Pseudoxanthobacter soli DSM 19599: one gene and its partners. The protein of the gene in region 1 interacts with the protein of each later gene in a pairwise test. Links are inferred from orthologs where the notes say so. Each region holds a gene or a part of one and is shown in the gene's direction. Other genes may lie near its edges.

What was found.
Region 2: the proteins of BUF17_RS07190 (region 1) and BUF17_RS09765 interact in binary tests that used the Escherichia coli proteins (3 or more experiments, as listed by UniProt). The link is inferred for Pseudoxanthobacter soli DSM 19599 from one-to-one orthologs.
Region 3: the proteins of BUF17_RS07190 (region 1) and BUF17_RS11625 interact in binary tests that used the Escherichia coli proteins (3 or more experiments, as listed by UniProt). The link is inferred for Pseudoxanthobacter soli DSM 19599 from one-to-one orthologs.

Annotation. Positions count from the first base shown.
Region 1 is NZ_FRXO01000002.1:637,163-645,124, reverse strand. What follows is about bases 3,212-6,055. They hold BUF17_RS07190 (P-II family nitrogen regulator), read left to right. Parts: upstream 3,212-4,386; coding sequence 4,387-4,725; downstream 4,726-6,055. Other genes in these bases: BUF17_RS07185 (ammonium transporter), read left to right, coding at 4,773-6,055; BUF17_RS07200 (P-II family nitrogen regulator), read left to right, coding at 3,405-3,743. Also shown: BUF17_RS07220 (cob(I)yrinic acid a,c-diamide adenosyltransferase), read right to left, coding at 1-447; BUF17_RS07215 (twin transmembrane helix small protein), read right to left, coding at 500-691; BUF17_RS07210 (ubiquinone biosynthesis hydroxylase), read right to left, coding at 781-2,061; tesB (acyl-CoA thioesterase II), read left to right, coding at 2,271-3,140; more of BUF17_RS07185, read left to right, coding at 6,056-6,110; BUF17_RS07180 (HlyD family secretion protein), read left to right, coding at 6,429-7,475; BUF17_RS07175 (FUSC family protein), read left to right, coding at 7,567-7,962. UniProt on the Escherichia coli protein: Involved in the regulation of nitrogen metabolism. Regulates the activity of its targets by protein-protein interaction in response to the nitrogen status of the cell.
Region 2 is NZ_FRXO01000003.1:494,790-500,786, reverse strand. Bases 2,560-5,997 are described here. They hold BUF17_RS09765 ([protein-PII] uridylyltransferase), read left to right. Parts: upstream 2,560-2,950; coding sequence 2,951-5,797; downstream 5,798-5,997. Outside these bases: rph (ribonuclease PH), read left to right, coding at 1-581; rdgB (RdgB/HAM1 family non-canonical purine NTP pyrophosphatase), read left to right, coding at 590-1,234; radical SAM family heme chaperone HemW, read left to right, coding at 1,258-2,481.
Region 3 is NZ_FRXO01000004.1:311,911-317,468, reverse strand. What follows is about bases 2,560-5,558. They hold BUF17_RS11625 (two-component system sensor histidine kinase NtrB), read left to right. Parts: upstream 2,560-3,466; coding sequence 3,467-4,651; downstream 4,652-5,558. Other genes in these bases: ntrC (nitrogen regulation protein NR(I)), read left to right, coding at 4,734-5,558; dusB (tRNA dihydrouridine synthase DusB), read left to right, coding at 2,560-3,470. Also shown: BUF17_RS11640 (CinA family protein), read right to left, coding at 1-438; BUF17_RS11635 (bifunctional 2-C-methyl-D-erythritol 4-phosphate cytidylyltransferase/2-C-methyl-D-erythritol 2,4-cyclodiphosphate synthase), read right to left, coding at 581-1,831; more of dusB, read left to right, coding at 2,442-2,559.

The DNA of each region.
Region 1 (7,962 bases):
CGCCACGATCTCGCGCTCCGCGCGGCGGCACACCGTGCGGGCGAGGTGGAGGTGGGCGGCGAGCGGCGAGCCGCCGGGCAGGATGAACGAGCGCAGCGGTGAAAGCCGGGAATTGCAGGCGTCTATCTCGGCTTCGAGGCGCGCGACCTGGGCGTCGACGATCCTGAGCGCCGGCCCCCGCCGCGACGGCGGGGCGTCTTCCGGCGGCTCGGGGGTGGCGAGATCGGCGCCGAGATCGAACAGCTCGTTCTGGATGCGGCCGAGCGCGGCATCGAGATCGGGTTCCGCGCCGGCCGACAGCCGGGCGAGGCCGAGGCAGGCGTTGAGTTCGTCCACCGTGCCGAAGGCGGCGACGCGCAGGTCGGCCTTGGAGCGGCGCTCGCCGTTGGCGAGACCGGTCGAGCCGTCGTCGCCGGTGCGGGTATAGATGCGGTTGAGTGCGACCATGCGGGGCCTCGTGAAGGGATCGGGAGCGCGCCGCCCGCGGCAGGTGCCGGCGTCAGTGGCGCGCGAGCAGGAACGTCATCAGGATGATGACGATGGCGACGAGCTGCAGGATGACCCGAAGCCGCATCAGCCGCTGCGACAGCACCGGGCTGCCGCCGCGCACCATGTTGGCGAGCCCGAGGACGAGCACGATCGCCACCGCGGCGACCGCGAACGGCACGAGGGCGTGAAAGGTGCCGGCCATGGCTCATCCTCCCTGAAGTGCTCCGGCGCTCTGCGGCGCCTTTTGCGGCCGGACGCCGCCCGGCCGGTCGTGTCGCGGCGGGGGCGGTGTCAGATCGCCTCGCCGCGCATCAGCCGGGGCAGCGTGCCGCCGACGCCCGCGGCCTCGCGGATGAAGCGCCGCTTCAGGCCGGGCAGGCGGTCGACGATGCCGAGGCCGATGTCGCGGGCGACCCGGAGCGGATTGATGTCCGTCCGGAACAGCCGGTTCAGGCCGTCGGTGACGAGCCCCATCTCCACCGTGTCGAACCGGCGCCAGCTCTGGTAGCGCGCCAGCACGTCGGCGGCGCCGGGATCGAGGCCGAGGCGCCTCGCCTCGACGACGACCTCGGCGAGCGCCGCGACGTCGCGGAAGCCCATGTTGAGGCCCTGTCCGGCGATGGGGTGAATGCCGTGGGCGGCATCGCCGACGAGTGCGAACCGGTCGGCGACGAAGCTGCGGACGAGGGTGAGCCCGAGCGGATGGGCGCGGCGCGGTCCGTCGACGGTGACCGCGCCGAGCGCGCCGCCGAAACGGCGCTCCAGCTCGATCTCGAAGGTGAAGTCCTCAAGGCTCATCAGCCGCTCGGCTTCCTCGGTGCGCTCGGTCCAGACGAGCGAGGACCGGTTGCCGGTGAGCGGCAGGATGGCGAACGGACCGCTCGGGAGGAAATGCTCCACCGCACGCCCCTCGTGGGGCCGCTCGTGGGCGACCGTGACCACGATGGCGGTCTGCCGGTAGTCGCTGCGGACGACGCCGATGCCGGCAAGCCCGCGCAGCCGCGAGCGGACGCCGTCCGCCGCCACGAGGAGCCGCGCGCGCCGTTCGGCTCCCGAGCCGAGGCGGATGGTGATGCCGGTGCCGTCGGCCTCGAAGTCCGAGACGGTCTCGGGCGCGAGGATCTCGACGCCGGCTTCCACCGCCGCGGCGGCGATCGCCGCCGAGAGGGCGCCGGCCGGCACCATGTGCACGAACGGCTCGCCGGGTTCGAGCTCGCCGTCGAAGGACAGGAACACCGGGCGCACGAGATCGCGCAGGCGGCTGTCGGTGACCACCATTTCCTGCACGGGCTGGGCGAGCGCCTCGACGCGGTGCCAGACGCCGAGGCGGGTGAGCATCCGGCGCGCGGCGGCGGCAATGGCGAGCGCCCGCTCGTCGGACGGGCCGCGCTGGTCGGCGGCCGGCGGCCGCGCATCGATCAGAAGGACGCGGGCGCGCGGGTCGGCATGGCGGATGGCGAGCGCCGCGGTCAGCCCGACCGATCCGCCCCCGCCCACGGCCACGTCGGCCACATCCGGGCGGGACCGGCCCGCCGCGCCGGCGGCATGATCATCGGACATCGGACGCGTCATCTGCCATCTCCTCTGCGGCGAACGCCGGCCCGGCCCTCGCCGCTTGCTCCTCTGCGGCGGACACCGGACAGGCTCCGCCGCTTGCGCGCGGTTGCGCCGGCTTGACACGCCGTGCCCGCCGGGCGCCCCATCTCAACCCCTCCCGCCGGCCGGCAGGCTTCGCCGCGATGGCCGGCAGACGTGCTTATATATAAGTAGAGAGGCCTCTCATGAACGGAGCCGTCTCGGCCCTGCTTTCGATACTCGATCTGGAACGGATCGAACACAACCTCTACCGCGGCCATAGCCCGCAGGACGGCTGGCAGCGCGTGTTCGGCGGCCAGGTCATCGGCCAGGCGCTCGTCGCCGCCTCCAAGACCGTGGACGACGGCCGCCAGGCCCATTCGCTCCACGCCTATTTCCTGCGCGGCGGCGATCCGTCGGTTCCCATCGTCTACGAGGTGGAGAGCATCCGCGACGGCCGCAGCTTCGCCACCCGTCGGGTGGTGGCGGTGCAGCACGGGCAGCCGATCTTCCTGATGTCGGCCTCCTACCACGTCGACGAGCAGGGACTTTCCCACCAGATCGAGATGGCCGACGTGCCCCCGCCGGAAAGCCTCGCCACCCAGCGCGAGCTTCTCGCCGCCTCGATCGACAGCCTGCCGCCGGTGGTGAAGGTCTATTTCCAGCGCGACCGTCCCATCGAGGTCCGCCCCGTCGAGATCGATCACTACGTGTCCTCCACCCCGCTGCCGCCGCGCCAGAAGGTGTGGATCCGCGTCAACGGCCCGCTTCCGGACGATCCGGCGATCCATCGCTGCGCGCTCGCCTACGCCTCGGACCTGACGCTGCTCGACACCTCGCTGTTCGCCCACGGCCGGCGCGTGTTCGATCCCGACCTTCTGCTGGCAAGCCTCGACCACGCCATGTGGTTCCATCGCCCGTTCAGGGCCGACGACTGGCTGCTCTACGACCAGGACAGCCCGACGGTCGGCGGCGGCCGTGGATTCAATCGGGGGCTGGTGTTCGACCGGCACGGCCGACTTGTCGCTTCGACAGCTCAGGAGGGGGTCGTTCGACTGAATGACGGCCGGGACTGACGGATCGCAAACTGCCGCATTATTAGGCAAATAAGCGTCGAACGCAGTGCATATATGCGGCACGAAAGGTTCGGATCGATGGTCGTTCTGTGGACATGGATAAAATTGAAGCAATGAGGCGCGGCACCGCGCAATAGGATTGCGCATGGACGCGGCGATCGTCAGGATGTGGCGGAAACGTGGCATCCTCCCTGCCGCCTGGACCGGGCCGCTGACGCGACCGCGCCCGGACGTACCGATTGCGCTCTGACGGAGTTTTCGACGATGAAGATCGTTTCCGCCATCATAAAGCCCTTCAAGCTTGAAGAGGTGCGCGATGCGTTGATCGGTATCGGTATCGTCGGCATGACGGTGACGGAAGTAAAAGGCTATGGCCGGCAGAAGGGGCACACGGAGATTTACCGTGGCGCCGAATATATCATCTCGCTGGTGCCGAAGCTGAAGATCGAACTGATCGTCGATGACGGTGTGGTCGATGACGTGATCGCCGCCATCGTCGGCTCGGCGAAGACCGGCCACATCGGCGACGGCAAGATCTTCGTCCACAGCATCGACCGGGCCGTGCGGATCCGCACCGGCGAAGAGGATCTCGCCGCGCTCTGACGGAACCGGGCGGCGACCTTCGCCGCCGCCTGCAGGGCGGAAATGTCGCGCCCCGCCGGGCCGGTGCCCGCGCCGGTCATTTCCGCGGCCGAAGTGCGCATTCCGGCACCGGGCCGGGCTTTTGGCCCGATTGAAACCCTGGGCTCCCGGTCCCTCCGAATCCCCCATGCGTCAGACACCCGCCTTCGCGGCCCGGACTCGGCCGGACGAGAGCGGCGTTTTCGCGGTACTGCTTCACCGCGCGCCTGCCGCCGCCGCGATGCGGTGCATGCGGGGCCGTCACGTCGTTGCGTCCGCGCGCGGCGTCCGGTCGGGCGCGTTCGTCGATCTCGTGAGCTTCGTTGAAGATCGCACCCAGCGGTAGCGCGCGGAAGGGCAGCCCCGGACGGGTGGCGGAGCACGGCCCGGCGGGCCGCCGCGGCGCGTGCCTCCGGCTTTTTATTCGCACGAATTGCGGATGCGGCGCCGAGTTGGCACGCGGTTTGATTCCTAGGAGCGCACGGGCATGCCGGGCACGGGGACTTCCCCTCGCGTCGGGCGGGACCCTTGGCGCCGGAGCAGGGCTGCGGTCGGATCGGCGGGGCGGCGCTCCGGGGCAAGCGATCTCGATCAACCTCTCCGATCAATACGAGCGGGAAGCACCATGAAAATCGTGATGGCGGTCATCAAGCCATTCAAGCTCGACGAGGTCCGCGAGGCCCTCATGTCCATCGGGATCCAGGGCCTGACGGTCACGGAAGTCAAAGGGTACGGGAGGCAGAAGGGCCATACGGAAATCTATCGTGGTGCCGAATATGCGGTGACCTTCCTGCCGAAGCTGAAGATCGAGGTGGCCGTCGCGTCGGACGCCGTCGACAAGACGGTCGAGACGATCGTCGGGGCCGCCAAGACCGGCCAGATCGGCGACGGCAAGGTGTTCGTCTACGCGATCGACCAGGCCGTCCGCATCCGCACCGGCGAGACCGACGCCGACGCGTTGTGAGCGGATCGCCTGGCCATTCCCCCCGAATTTCCAAGGAGAGAGAAGTAATGTCCCTTACGGCCCTCACGCGCCGGCTGCTGCCAGCCTCGGCGTTTACCTTGCTCGCCACGGGCGTGGCGTTTGCGCAGGATGCCGCGGCACCCGCCGCGCCGGCGGCTCCGGCCGTGCCGACGATCAACACCGGCGACACCGCCTGGATGATGGTTTCGACGGTGCTGGTGCTCCTGATGACCATTCCGGGCCTGGCGCTGTTCTACGGCGGCCTGGTGCGCACCAAGAACATGCTGTCGGTGCTGATGCAGGTGCTGACGATCACCGCGGTGCTGGTGGTCGTTTGGTGCGTGTACGGCTACAGCCTCTCCTTCACCAGCGGCAACGCCTTCATCGGCGGCTTCGAGAAGCTGTTCCTCGCCGGGGTCACGCCGGCCTCCGTCTCGGGCACCATTCCGGAATATGTCTTCATCTGCTTCCAGATGACCTTCGCGGCCATCACGCCGGCTCTGGCGGTCGGTGCCTTCGCCGAGCGCATGAAGTTCTCCGCGGTCATCCTGTTCGCGATCCTGTGGGCGACCTTCGTCTACTTCCCGATCGCGCACATGGTGTGGGGCGGCGCTGGCAGCCTGATCTTCGACTGGGGCGCGCTTGACTTCGCCGGCGGCACCGTCGTTCACATCAACGCCGGTGTGGCCGGTCTCGTGGGCGCCATTCTGGTCGGCAAGCGCATCGGCTACGGCAAGGAAGCGCTTCCGCCGCACTCCATGACCCTCACCATGGTCGGCGCCTCGCTGCTGTGGGTCGGCTGGTTCGGCTTCAATGCCGGCTCGGCGCTCGCCGCCAACGGCACCGCTTCGCTGGCGATGATCACCACCTTCACCGCCACCGCCGCCGCCATCGTCTCCTGGGCCGTCGTCGAGGCCATCGCCCGCGGCAAGCCGAGCATGCTCGGCGCGGCTTCCGGCGCGGTTGCCGGCCTCGTCGCCGTCACCCCGGCCGCCGGCTTCGTCGGCCCGATGGGCGCCATCGTCCTCGGCCTCGTCGTCAGCCCGATCTGCTACTTCTTCGTCTCCACGGTGAAGAACTCGCTCGGCTATGACGACAGCCTGGACGTGTTCGGCGTGCACGGCATCGGCGGCATCGTCGGCGCCATCGCCACCGGCATCCTGGTTTCGCCGGCTCTCGGCGGCGTCGGCCTCGACGGCTACTCCATGGGCCATCAGGTGTTCGTGCAGATCAAGGCGATCGTCGTCACCCTGCTGTGGACCGGCATCGGCTCGCTGATCATCTTCAAGGTCATCGACCTGATCGTCGGCCTGCGGGTCCCGGTGGAAGCCGAGCGCGAGGGCCTCGACGTCTCGTCCCACGGCGAGTCGGCCTACCACTACTGACCGGATGGTCTCACCGGCCGGGCCTTCGGGCGCCGGCCGGACCGAGGCAGCCGGTCCCCCCCCCCGCCTCGCGGGGCAGACACTCCCGGACGGCCCGCCGAGCGATCGGCGGGCCGTTTCTTTTTCGCCGGGCGCGCCCGGATTGTTTCGCCATGCGTCCGGATCGGCGGCTGCCACCTTCTGTCGCTTGCCCGCGCCCACGCCTTCCTGCAAAACAGTCGGATGCCCCGGGCCGTTCGGCCCGCCGGCGGCATCGCAAGCCTCCCGCGGCCGATCCGGCCATGGGTCGCGCCGTCCCGAAACGGAGATACGACGCGTATGCGGGCCTTCCTCCGCGATCATCTGAGTCTGGCGGTGATTTCCGGCGCCGTCGTGCTGTTCGTGCTCTACTACGTCGTCACCTCGTTCGTGCTCTATACGTGGGACGGGTTCGTGCTTTCCAACGTGGTCGGCGTCGCGCCCCAGGTGGAAGGCCGCATCGTGTCGATCGAGGCCCGGCGCAACCAGCCGGTCAAGGCGGGCGACCTGCTCGCCATCATCGATCCGCAGCCGTTCCAGATCGCCGTCGACAAGGCGGTGGCGAATGTCGAATACGCCAAGGCCAACGTGGCCGATGCCGAGGAACAGGTCTCGGTGGCGGACGCGGACATCGTCGGCGCCAAGGCCAAGCAGGCGGACGCCCAGCTGATCAAGGAGCGCATCGCGGCCATCGTCGGCAGCGGCTCGGTTTCCGAACAGGATCTGAACAACGCCGAGCGCGACCTCGACACCGCCAATGCCGCGGTGGCCTCGGCGATCGCCACGGCTGAGGCCGCGCGGCGGACGGTCACCGTGCGGCAGTCCTCGGTCAAGGTCGCGGAGGCGGAACTGGCGCTGGCGAAATACAACCTTTCGCAGACGCGGGTCGTGGCGCCCGCCGCGGGCGTGGTCGCGCCGTTCCTCGCCCGCGCCGGCGATTTCCTCAAGGTCGGCGATCCGCTGCTCGCCATCGTCACCGACACCGGCTGGCGGGTCGTGGCCAATGTCGAGGAGCAATATGTCCACAGCATCCTGCCGGGGCAGAAGGTCTATATCCGGCTCGCCTCGGACCCGTGGCGCATCCACACCGGCACGGTGCGCAGCCTGTCGCGCGGCGTTTCACGGGCCAAGGAAAGCGCGAACGTGATGCCCTATGTGTCGCTCGACACCAACTGGGTGCGGTTGCAGCAGCGCTTCCCGATGGAGGTCGATCTCGGCGACCTGCCGCAGCGCCTGAACCTGTTCACCGGGGCGGACGCCAGCATCCTGATGTTCGTTCGGCCGCAATCGGCCGACCGGGACACGCCGTCCGATCCGGCGTCGGCCGCCGAGGGGAACGCGCCGTGAGCCGCGGCGGGCGCTTTCCCGGCCATGTCGCCCCGTCCGCGGGCGGGGCGTGACGGCGATGGCCGCCGCGGGGGAATTGGCTTCTGGGGCAGTGGCCGGGGATGGCGCCGCGGCGTCCACGGCCGTGCAGCCGCCGCTGCCGTTCCGCCACACGCCCGGCTACCACGCGCTGGTGCTGGCGCTCGGCGTCTGGGTCGCGGTGATGGCGTCCTTCGTGCTGCATCTGCCGGACCCGTGGTGGGCCGGCATCTCGGCCTGGATGATCGGGCAGGCCGGGCAGGACCGCAAGGCGATGCTGGACAAGGCATCGATGCGCTTCGCCGGCACCATCATCGGCTGCATCCTCGGCTTCGAGATCGGCGGCCGGCTGATCGGGTTCGGGCCGCTCGCGGTCGCGCTGGTGATGTCGGTGGTGTTCTGGTTCGCGACGCGCAAGCGCTTCACCAGTCCGCATTCCTATGCCTGGCTGGTCGCCTGCCTGACATTC
Region 2 (5,997 bases), on another replicon or contig:
AAAAGGTGCCGCCGTGGCTGCGCGGGGGTGGCCGGGGCTGGGTGACGGCCGAATACGGCATGCTGCCGCGCGCCACCCACGAGCGCACCCGCCGTGAGGCCGCCGCCGGCAAACAGTCCGGCCGCACCCAGGAAATCCAGCGCCTGATCGGCCGCTCGCTGCGTGCCATCGTCGATCTCGAGGCGCTCGGCGAACGCCAGATCACCGTCGATTGCGACGTGATCCAGGCGGACGGCGGCACCCGCACCGCCTCGATCACCGGCGCATGGGTCGCGCTTCACGACTGCATCGCCTGGATGAAGGCGCGCGGCATGGTGAGCCGGCCGGTGCTGACCGACCACATTGCCGCCATCTCCGTCGGCATCCATGGCGGCCGGCCGGTGCTCGATCTCGATTATGTCGAGGATTCCGCCGCCGAGACCGATGCGAACTTCGTGATGACCGGTTCCGGCGGCCTCGTCGAGATCCAGGGCACCGCGGAAGGCAAGCCGTTCAGCCGCGACGAATTCCTGGCGATGCTCGACCTCGCCGAGGCCGGCACCCGCCGCCTCGTCGAGCTCCAGAAGCTCGCGATCCTCTGAGGCCCATCGTGACCCAACCCGCCCGCCGCCTTTCCGAACCGCGCCTCGTCGTTGCCACCCACAACAAGGGCAAGCTCGCCGAGATCGGCTTCCTCGTGGCGCCTTTCGGCATCGAGACGGTGTCGGCGGGCGCGCTGGGGCTGCCGGAGCCGGATGAGACCGAGACCACCTTCGAGGGCAACGCCCGGCTTAAGGCTGTCGCCGCCGCGACCGCGTCCGGTCTTCCGGCGCTCGCCGACGATTCCGGTCTTGCGGTCGATGCCCTCGACGGCGCGCCGGGCATCTATTCGGCGCGTTGGGCCGGGCCGGACAAGGATTTCGCGCGCGCCATGCGGAACGTGGAGGAAAAGCTCCAGGCCGCCGGCGCGGTGACGCCGGAGGCGCGGCGGGCGAAGTTCGTCGCGGCGCTCTGCCTTGCCTGGCCGGACGGGCACATCGAGACCTTCGTCGGCGAGGTGCACGGCACGCTGGTGTGGCCGCCGCGCGGCGAGCGCGGTTTCGGCTATGACCCGATGTTCCTGCCCGACGGCCACGACCGCACCTTCGGCGAGATGTCGAGCGAGGAAAAGCATGGACTGGACGCGGACGGCGGCGGACTGTCCCACCGCGCCCGCGCCTTCCGCCTGTTCGCCGACGCCTGCCTGAAGGCGTGACCCGGGAGGCACCGCACGAAGCGATGGACGCCGCCCAGGTCATAGGCACACAGGTCACAGGCACACAGGTCATCGACCAGACCGATCGCGCCGCAGGCGGCTCCGGCGAGGGGTTCGGCATCTACGTGCACTGGCCTTTCTGCGCGGCCAAGTGCCCCTATTGCGACTTCAACAGCCATGTCCGCCACAAGCCCGTCGACCAGACGCGGTTCGCCCGCGCCTTCGAGGCGGAGATCGCGACCGCCGGCGCACGGGTGCCGGGCCGGCGCGTGACCTCGGTGTTCTTCGGCGGCGGCACGCCCTCGCTGATGGAGCCTTCGACGGTCGGCACCGTGCTCGACGCCATTGCCGCCACATGGGCGGTCGACGCGGACGTGGAAATCACGCTTGAGGCCAATCCGTCGAGCGTCGAGGCAGGCAGGTTCGCCGGCTACCGCGCCGCCGGTGTCAATCGCGTCTCGCTCGGGGTCCAGGCGCTCGACGATGCGCCGCTGAGGGCGCTCGGCCGCATCCACGACGCCGCACAGGCGCGGGACGCCATCGCCATCGCCCAGCGGGTGTTTCCGCGCTCCTCGTTCGACCTGATCTACGCCCGGCCCGGCCAGACGGCCGCCGCCTGGGAAGAGGAACTCGGCCGTGCGCTGGCGATGGCCGGCGAGCACCTCTCGCTCTACCAGCTCACCATCGAGCCCGGCACGCCGTTCGCCGCCCTGCACGAGAAGGGCCGCCTCGTGACACCGCCCGACGACGAGGCCGCCGCTCTGTACGAACTCACCCAGGACATCTGTGCCGCCCACGGGCTGCCGGCCTACGAGATCTCGAACCACGCCCGGCCCGGCGCGGAAAGCCGGCACAATCTGGTCTACTGGCGGACGAACGACTATGTCGGCGTCGGCCCCGGTGCCCACGGCCGGCTGAGCCAGGGCAACGGCCGCTGGGCCACGGCATGCGAACGGCACCCGGAAAGCTGGCTCGAACGGGTCGAACGCACCGGCAGCGGCATCATCGACGAGACGGTCCTGACGGCGGAGGAAACCGCGGACGAGTTCCTGCTGATGGGGCTGCGGCTCGCCGAAGGCATCGACCTCGACCGCTACGCCGCCCTCGGCGGACGGCCGGTTCCCGCCGCACGGCTCGCCGATTTCACCGAGGAAGGGCTTATCCTCCGCCGGGCGAACGGACGGATCGCCGCCACCCCGCGCGGCAGGCTCGTGCTGAACGCCCTCGTCGCGGCGCTGGCCGCCTGAGCCCGGGCAGTTCCCGACGGCAAACGGGCGGCGCCGCGGTGGAATCGGCGCGTTCGGCAACCTAAATACCAGTGCCAAGCTGGTGTTTCCGCCGAGCGGCAGGCCGGATGCGGGCTTGCCAACCCCCAGAAGGGTGAAAAAGGCACCGGGATAGGCGCTGCACGCCGCAAAATCCGTTGCCGGGGGCCGCTGGAACGTGGGATCGGATGGCGCTGGACCCAAGGCCGCGATAGATTCTTGCTGACGCACCATGCGCAACCCGCGGGCGTCGCCAAGGCGGCCGGCGAGATGAGGCGGCCTCAGGAAAAGGAAGTCACGTCCGGGACGAAGCGGCACGGGATTTCGAAACACGAGAGCGCTTTCCGATCGATGCGATCGGACATAATCGCTCCGGAAAAAAGAGCTTGAGCATGGTGCGCCCGATCGGTTCGATCTGAGGACCATGCGGCAGGGACAGGACGGGATCGGGATGCACAAGATCGAGCCGCGACTGGCGGACCTGATCGATGTTGCCGCGCTGTCGGCCGATATCGACGGGATAACCGCCGGCAAAGGACCGGCGGAGTTCCGCCCGGCCCTGATCGCGCGGCTGCGCCAGGTACGCACCGCCGCCGTTGCCCGGGCCGGAGAATTGCTGAACGCCGACGGCAGCGGGCTCTCCTGTGCCCAGCGGCTCGCCTACCTGCAGGATGTGCTGGTCAGGCAGCTCGCCGAAGTGGCGATCGGCCGTGTCTTCCGCGTCGACAATCCCTCCAAGGCCGAGCGCGTCGCGGTGGTGGCGGTCGGCGGCTATGGCCGAGGCACGATGGCGCCGGGCTCCGACGTCGATCTCCTGTTCGTGCTGCCCTACAAGCGCACGCCCTGGACCGAGACCGTGGTCGAGTTCGTGCTCTACGGGCTTTGGGATCTGGGCCTGAAGGTCGGCCACGCCACCCGTACGGTCGACGAGTGCATCCGCCTGTCGCAATCCGACATGACGATCCGCACCGCCATCCTGGAAGCGCGGTTCGTGTGGGGCGACAGCGAACTGTTTCAGAGCCTGACCAGCCGGTTCGACCGCGAGGTGGTGCAGGGAACGGCGTCGGAGTTCGTCGCCGCCAAGCTCGCCGAGCGCGACGAGCGCCACAAGCGCCAGGGCCGCTCACGCTATCTGGTGGAGCCCAACGTCAAGGAGGGCAAGGGCGGCCTGCGCGACCTGAACACCCTGTTCTGGATCGCCCAATATGTCTACCGCGTGCGCTCCCGCGAGGATCTGGCTGAACTCGGCGTGTTCTCTCGCGCCGAACTCAATCTGTTCCGCAAGGCGGAGGACTTCCTCTGGGCCGTTCGCTGCCACCTTCATTTCGCGACGGGGCGCGCGGAGGAACGGCTGTCGTTCGATTTCCAGCGCGAGATCGCCATACGGCTCGGCTACACCAGCCATCCGGGCCTTCGCGACGTCGAGCGCTTCATGAAGCACTACTTCCTCGTCGCCAAGGACGTCGGCGACCTGACGTTGATCTTCTGCAACGCGCTGGAGGAGGAGCAGGTCAAGCAGGCCCCGGTGCTCAACCGCTTCCTCAACTCGATCGGCCGCCGCAAACGGCGCAAGCTGCCGGAATCGGGCGATTTCGTCATCGAGCACGAGCGGCTGAATATCGCCGACAAGGACGTGTTCGCCCGCGACCCGGTGAACCTCATCCGCCTGTTCCACCTCGCGGACCGCAACGGCCTCGAATTCCATCCGGACGCGATGCGCCTCGCAAGGCGCTCGCTGAAGCTCGTCGACGCCAAGCTGCGGGAGAACCCGGAGGCGAACCGGCTCTTCATCGAGATCCTGACCTCGCGCCGCGCGCCCGAGGCGGTGCTGCGCCACATGAACGAGGCCGGGGTGCTCGGCCGCTTCATTCCCGACTTCGGCAAGGTCGTGGCGATGATGCAGTTCAACATGTACCACCACTATACGGTGGACGAGCACCTGCTGCGCTGCATCGGCGCGCTGTCGGAGATCGAGGACGGCATCCACATCGAGAACCTGCCGATCGCGACCCGCCTGATGGCGGAATTGCAGAACCGCAAGCTGATCTATCTCGCGCTGTTCCTGCACGACATCGCCAAGGGCCGCCCCGAGGACCACTCCATCGCCGGCGCCCGCATCGCCCGCCGCCTCGGCCCCCGCTTCGGCTTCACCGCCGCCGAGACCGAGACCCTCGCCTGGCTGGTCGAGAACCATCTCGTGATGAGCATGGTCGCGCAGTCGCGCGACCTGTCCGACCCCAAGACCATCGCCGACTTCGCCGCGCTCGTGCAGAGCCCAGAGCGCCTGAAGATGCTGCTGGTGCTGACGGTCTGCGACATCAAGGCGGTCGGCCCGGGGGTCTGGAACGGCTGGAAGGCGCAATTGCTACGCACGCTGTTCTACGAGACGGAGCCGATGCTTGCCGGCGGCCACAGCCGCCTCTCCCACGGCGACCGCCTCATGGCCGCCAAGGCCGAGCTTGCCGACGCGCTCGTCAACTGGCCCGAGGCGGAACGCGCGCGCTACATGGAACGGCATTACGCGCCGTACTGGCTGCGCGTCGATCTGCCGGCCAAGGTCGCCCATGCCGAACTCGTGCGCGCCGCCGACCGCGAGAAGCGGCGCTTCGCCACCGCAGTCGAGGTGCACGCCCGCTTCGACGTGACGGTGCTGACCGTGCTCGCGCCCGATCATCCGCGCGTGCTGTCGGTCATCGCCGGCGCCTGCACGGTCGCCGGCGCCAACATCGTCGACGCGCAGGTGTTCACCACCACCGACGGCCTCGCCCTCGACACCATCGCGATCTCGCGGGAGTTCCAGGGCGACGACGACGAGTTGCGACGCGCCCGGCGCATCACCGACATGATCGAGCGGGTGTTGACCGGCCTGGAGACCATTCCCGAGCGCGGCGTGCGCAAGCTCGCCAACGGCAAGCCCAACGCCAAGCCGTTCAACGTTCCGACCGAAGTGCACATCGACAATGCGAGTTCCGAGCGGTTCACCGTGCTGGAGGTCGCCGGCCTCGACCGGCCGGGCCTGCTCTACGACCTGACCCGGGCGTTGTCGGACCTCAGCCTCAACATCGCCTCCGCCCATATCGCCACCTTCGGCGAGCGGGTGGTGGACGTGTTCTACCTGACGAGCCTGTCGAACCAGAAGGTGACCGCGCCTTCCACCCAGGCCGCGATCCGCCGCCGCGTCCATCAGGCGTTCGATGGCCCGCCCAAGGAGACGGCGCCGAAGGACGCCGCTGCCCGCGAGGCGACGGGCAAGGAACCGGCAGCGAAATCCAAGGACCAGCGCGCCGCGGCCGAATGAGCCTGGTCGCGTGAAGACGATCGCATGAAGACCATCGCACGAAGGCGGCGGCATCGAGGACGTGCGCGACGCCCCTTGTGGAACGTCGTGCGGCGGGAGTAAGCCTCACGGGCGCCGGGCCCGCCGTTGCCCGGCCCCCCAGACGGCGCGCCCGCCATGCGGGCTTCGGACCGGAGAATTCTGCGACGTGACGCTTATAA
Region 3 (5,558 bases), on another replicon or contig:
CTCCGCGCGTCCCCGTTCGCCGTAGCGGGCTTCCTCGTGAAGACCGGCTCCGTCGCGCCGCGCAGCCGCGAGATGCACGAGGCCGACCGGCTTGGCGGGCGTGCCGCCGCCCGGCCCGGCGATGCCGGTGACCGCCACGGCGAGGTCCGCGCGGGAATGGGCGAGCGCCCCGGCGGCCATCGCCACCGCGACCTCGCGACTCACCGCGCCGTGGTCCTCGATCAGCTCGGCGGGCACGCCGATCAACTCCGTCTTGGCGGCGTTCGAATAGGTGACGAAGCCGCGCTCCACCACATCCGACGATCCCGCGATCTCGGTCAGTACGGCCGCGATCAGGCCGCCGGTGCACGATTCGGCCGTGGCGATCATCAGGCCTTGCGCGCGGCAGCGGTCGAGCAACGCGCGGGCGGGTGCGGCGAGGGGGGAAAGATCGGTCATCGCGGGCGGCCTCTCCGTTGCGGGAGGTCGGCGGCGCTGTGCACCCCGCCACGCCCCGCGTGTGAGGCGATAATCGGCACGATATGTCCGCAGATCAAGGACTTCAGTGCGAACGTTAAAGATCTGCGGAATCGGGAAGGCGTCAGCGCCCGAGCGGCAGCCGCACGGTCGCCGTCGCCATGGCGACGATGCCCTCGCGCCTCCCGGTGAAGCCGAGGCCCTCGCTGGTCGTCGCCTTGATGCCCACGCGATCGAGGGCGATGCCGGCGACCTCGGCGATGCGGGCGCGCATGGCGTCGCGATGCGGGCCGATACGCGGCACCTCGCAGACCACGGTCGCATCGAGCTGGGCGATCTCGCCGCCGCGCTCGCGGATGCGCCTCACAGCGTCCTCCAGGAACAGGCTGGACGCCGCCCCGCGCCATTTCGGGTCGGAGGGCGGGAAGTGCTGGCCGATGTCGCCGTCGCCGATGGTGCCGAGCAGCGCGTCGGTGAGCGCGTGGAGCACCACGTCGGCGTCGGAATGGCCCACCAGTCCGTGGGTGTGGGGAATCTCGATACCGCCCAGGGTAACGAAGCTGCCCGGCCCGAACACATGCACGTCGAAGCCGGTGCCGACGCGCACATCGGCGAGCGCAAGCCATCGCTCCAGAGTCAGCTTGGCATCCGCCTTGGAAAGATCGTCGGCGGTGGTGATCTTCACGTTCGCGGAATCGCCGTTGACCACCACGACCTCCAGCCCTGCCCATTCCGCCACGGCGGCGTCGTCCGTCAGTTCGGTCTTCCCGGCCGCCGCAGCGCGCCGGTGGGCCTCCAGGATTGCCGGAAACCGGAACCCCTGGGGGGTCTGCGCGGCCCACAGCGCCGTTCGCGGCACGGTGTCGACGATGCGGCCGCGATCGTCCACCCGCTTCATGGTATCGGCAACCGGCAGCGCGGCAAGGGCGCCGTCGGCGGAGCCGAGCGCGTCGATCACGCGGTCGACGACCGCGGCGCTGCAGAACGGCCGCACGCCGTCGTGAATGAGCACGAGGTCGGGCGGGTTGTCGCGTGCCAGCCGCTCAAGACCCGCCAGCACGGAGATCTGCCGGGTGGCGCCCCCGGGCTCCGGCGTGTCGAGCCCCTCGATGCCGGCGACGGCATCCGCGAACACGCCGCCGTCGTCGCGGTGGATGACGGCGAGGGTGCGGGCCACGCGCGGATGGGCGCTGAAGCCGGCCAGCGTCTTGGCGATGACGGCGCGGCCGGCGATCGGCACGAACTGCTTCGGCGTGTTGTCGTCCGGGCGCATGGCGCGCGTGCCGCGTCCGGCGGCCACCACCACGACGGCGACCGTGGGCACGCCCGGTTTGCCGGGAGCGGCCCCCGCGGATCGGTCGTCCCGACCGCTCATGCCGTTCCGTTCGTTCAGCGCCATTGCATCTTCGTCCGTGCTTCGTCCGCGGCCGGTTTACGATTGCAACTCTCCGGTCACAAGGGGGGATCGCAGCGCGCAGGCCCGCGCGCGGCGCGGATCGGCAGGGCAAGCTGCCTGTCTTGCCGCAACTCATGCCGCGCTGCGGAGGCGCGGCGGGGCCCTGCCGTCATCCCGCTGTGCGGCACCTCGTGTTCAAAGTTGCGCGGGAGAACGGCACATTCCGCGAACGTGTCGCCAAATGTCTTACCAAATGTCTTGCAAAGACTCTTGCCGGGGCCTACGGAGTGTCTAGAATATGGGCAACGAGCCGCAATGCTTAGCACTTAGGCATCGGCTTGCCGCCCCCGCGGGACGCTGCACTGCAAGAACGCCGTCCGATTTTCTCGGCTCCGGAGGGCGTCGCCGTGTATATCCCGGGCGGCGGACGAAATGGACATTCGGGCGGCATATGGTCCGGCCCGGCGTCCTTGTCGAGATGCAGGCCCGGGTGATGCCGGGCGGGGGTGTGACGGGGTTCAAGGCGGGTGGCCGAGGCGGGTTTTCGGGCCTGTCCTGCGGGCACCTGTCGGCGGCGGACAAGGCAACGATGGAGATCGGTTTGCGGCACGGGAGCGACGGCGCTCTTAAGATCGGTTCGGTGGACGTGCGCGCACGCGCCTTCCTCGCGCCGATGGCCGGCATCACCGATCTGCCGATGCGGCGGATCGCGGCGCGGTATGGCGCCGGCCTCGTCGTGTCGGAGATGGTGGCCGGCGAATCTCTCGCCACCGGCAACCGCGAGATGCTGATCCGCGCCATGGCGGGCGATGTCGAGCCGCATGTGGTGCAGCTTGCCGGCTGCGAGGCCGGCGTGATGGCCGAAGGTGCGCGCATAGCGGAGGCGGGCGGCGCGAAGATCATCGACATCAACATGGGGTGCCCGGCGAAGCGCGTCGTCAACGGCTGGTCCGGTTCGGCGCTGATGCGCGAGCCGGACCATGCCCTTTCCCTCATCGAGGCGGTGGTGGGCGCCGTCTCCGTGCCCGTCACGGTCAAGATGCGCCTCGGCTGGGATTTCGACAGCCTGAACGCACCGGCGATCGCCCGCCGCGCCGAGAGCGCCGGCGTCGCCATGGTCACGGTGCACGGCCGCACCCGCAGCCAGTTCTACAAGGGCACCGCCGACTGGGCCGCGATCCGGGCGGTGAAGGAAGCCGTGTCCATCCCCGTCGTTGCCAATGGCGATCTCGTCCGCGTCGAGGACGTCGACGCCATGCTGGAAGCCTCGGGCGCCGATGCGGTGATGATCGGCCGCGGCGCCTGCGGGCGGCCGTGGTTTCCGGGCGCCGTCGCCCGTTATCTCGCGACCGGCGAAGTCTGGAGCGGGCCGGACGGTGCCGAGAAGCGCGACCTGCTGGCGGAGCAGTACGATGCGATGCTGGCTCATCACGGCCAGGACATCGGCCTCAGGATGGCGCGCAAGCACGTCGCGTGGACGCTGGACCATGTTCCTTCCGAAGCGCCGGACGCGGCCTCTCTGCGCCGGCGCATCATGACGAGCGAAACCCCGAGAGAGGTGATGGCCCTGGTCACCGAGTGGTTCGAGGCCGTGCCGCAGACGAGGATGGCGGCATGATGAAGTCGAAGCCGGCGGGCGGCCAGAAGGCGGGCGGCATCCAGAAGGTCGGCGGCAAGTCGCTCGCCGACGATCTCGGCAGTGCGCTGCTCGACGCGCTTCCCCATCCGATGGTGCTGGTCGACCACGACGGCATCATCCGCGTCGCCAACGATGCCGCGGAGGAATTCTTCCAGGCGAGCGAGCTCGTGCTGTCGCGACACACCATCGCCGATGTCATTCCGTTCGGCAGCCCGCTGGTCGCCCTCATCGAGCAGGTTCGGGATCGCGGTGCGCCCGTCACCGAATACAAGGTCGATATCGGCACACCGCGGATCGGTATCGACCGCGTCGTGGACATCTACGCCTCGCCGCTGCCGGAACGGCCGGGTGCGGTGGTGGTGATGCTCCAGGAACGCTCCATGGCCGACAAGATCGACCGTCAGCTCACCTCGCGCGGCGCGGCGCGGACGGTAACGGGGCTGGCGGCGATGCTCGCCCACGAGATCCGCAATCCGCTGTCCGGCATCCGTGGCGCGGCGCAGCTTCTGGAGCCGACGGTCAGCGAGGAAGACCGCGCGCTGACCCAGCTCATCACCGACGAGGCCGACCGCATCAAGAAGCTGGTCGACCGCATGGAGGTCTTCTCCGACGAGCGGCCGATCGAGCGCGAGCCGGTCAACATCCACGTCGTGCTGGACCACGTGAAGCGCATTGCGCTGTCCGGCTTCGCCCGCAACATCCGCATCGTGGCGGAGTTCGATCCCTCGCTGCCGCCGGTCCATGCCAACCGCGACCAGCTCATCCAGGTGTTCCTCAATCTCCTGAAGAATGCCGCGGAAGCGATCGGGCCGGACCCGGACGGCGAGATCGTGCTGTCGACGGCTTTCCGCCCCGGCGTGCGGCTTTCGGTGCCCGGCAGCCGCCAGAAGGTCAGCCTGCCGCTTGAATTCTGCGTGCGCGACAACGGCCCCGGCGTGCCGCCGGATCTGCTGCCGCACCTGTTCGATCCGTTCGTGACGACGAAGCCCAACGGTACCGGCCTCGGCCTCGCTCTCGTGGCCAAGATCGTCGGCGACCACGGCGGCGTCATCGAATGCGAATCCCAGCCTCGGCGCACTGTGTTCCGGGTGCTGATGCCTGCTTTCACCGCCACGGGCGGCAAGCCGGTCGCCGTGAACCACGGCGATACCGGCGGCTGAAGCCGTAGAATGACCTGGCCGGCCGCGCCGCGGATGCGGACGGCCGGTGCTCCAGCGAGGAGGCCCGCGCGGGCGCTCAAGTATGTCGAACGGCAAGATCCTCGTCGCGGACGACGACTCCGCCATCAGGACCGTGCTCAACCAGGCGCTTTCCCGCGCCGGCTATGAAGTGCGGCTCACCTCCAACGCGGCCACGCTCTGGCGCTGGGTGGCACAGGGCGAGGGCGATCTCGTCATCACCGACGTGGTGATGCCGGACGAGAGCGCGTTCGACCTGCTGCCGCGCATCAAGAAGATCCGCCCGGAGCTTCCGGTCGTGGTCATGAGCGCGCAGAATACCTTCATGACCGCGATCCGTGCCTCGGAGCGCGGCGCCTATGAATATCTGCCCAAACCCTTCGATCTGAAGGAGTTGATCTCCATCGTCGGCCGTGCGCTCGCCGAGCCCAAGGCGCGCCGCAACCTGATGTCCGCGGAGGACGTGGGCGAGAACATGCCGCTCGTCGGCCGCTCGCCGGCGATGCAGGATATCTACCGCATCCTCGCCCGTCTGATGCAGACCGATCTCACGGTCATGATCATGGGCGAGAGCGGCACCGGCAAGGAACTGGTGGCCCGCGCGCTGCACGATTACGGCAAGCGCCGCAACGGCCCGTTCGTCGCCATCAACATGGCGGCGATCCCGCGCGACCTGATCGAGTCGGAGCTGTTCGGCCACGAGAAGGGCGCGTTTACCGGTGCCTCCAGCCGCAATGTCGGCCGGTTCGAACAGGCCGAGGGCGGCACGCTGTTCCTGGACGAGATCGGTGACATGCCGATGGAAGCCCAGACGCGGCTGCTGCGCGTGCTCCAGCAGGGCGAGTACACCACGGTCGGCGGCCGCACCCCAATCCGCACCAACGTCCGC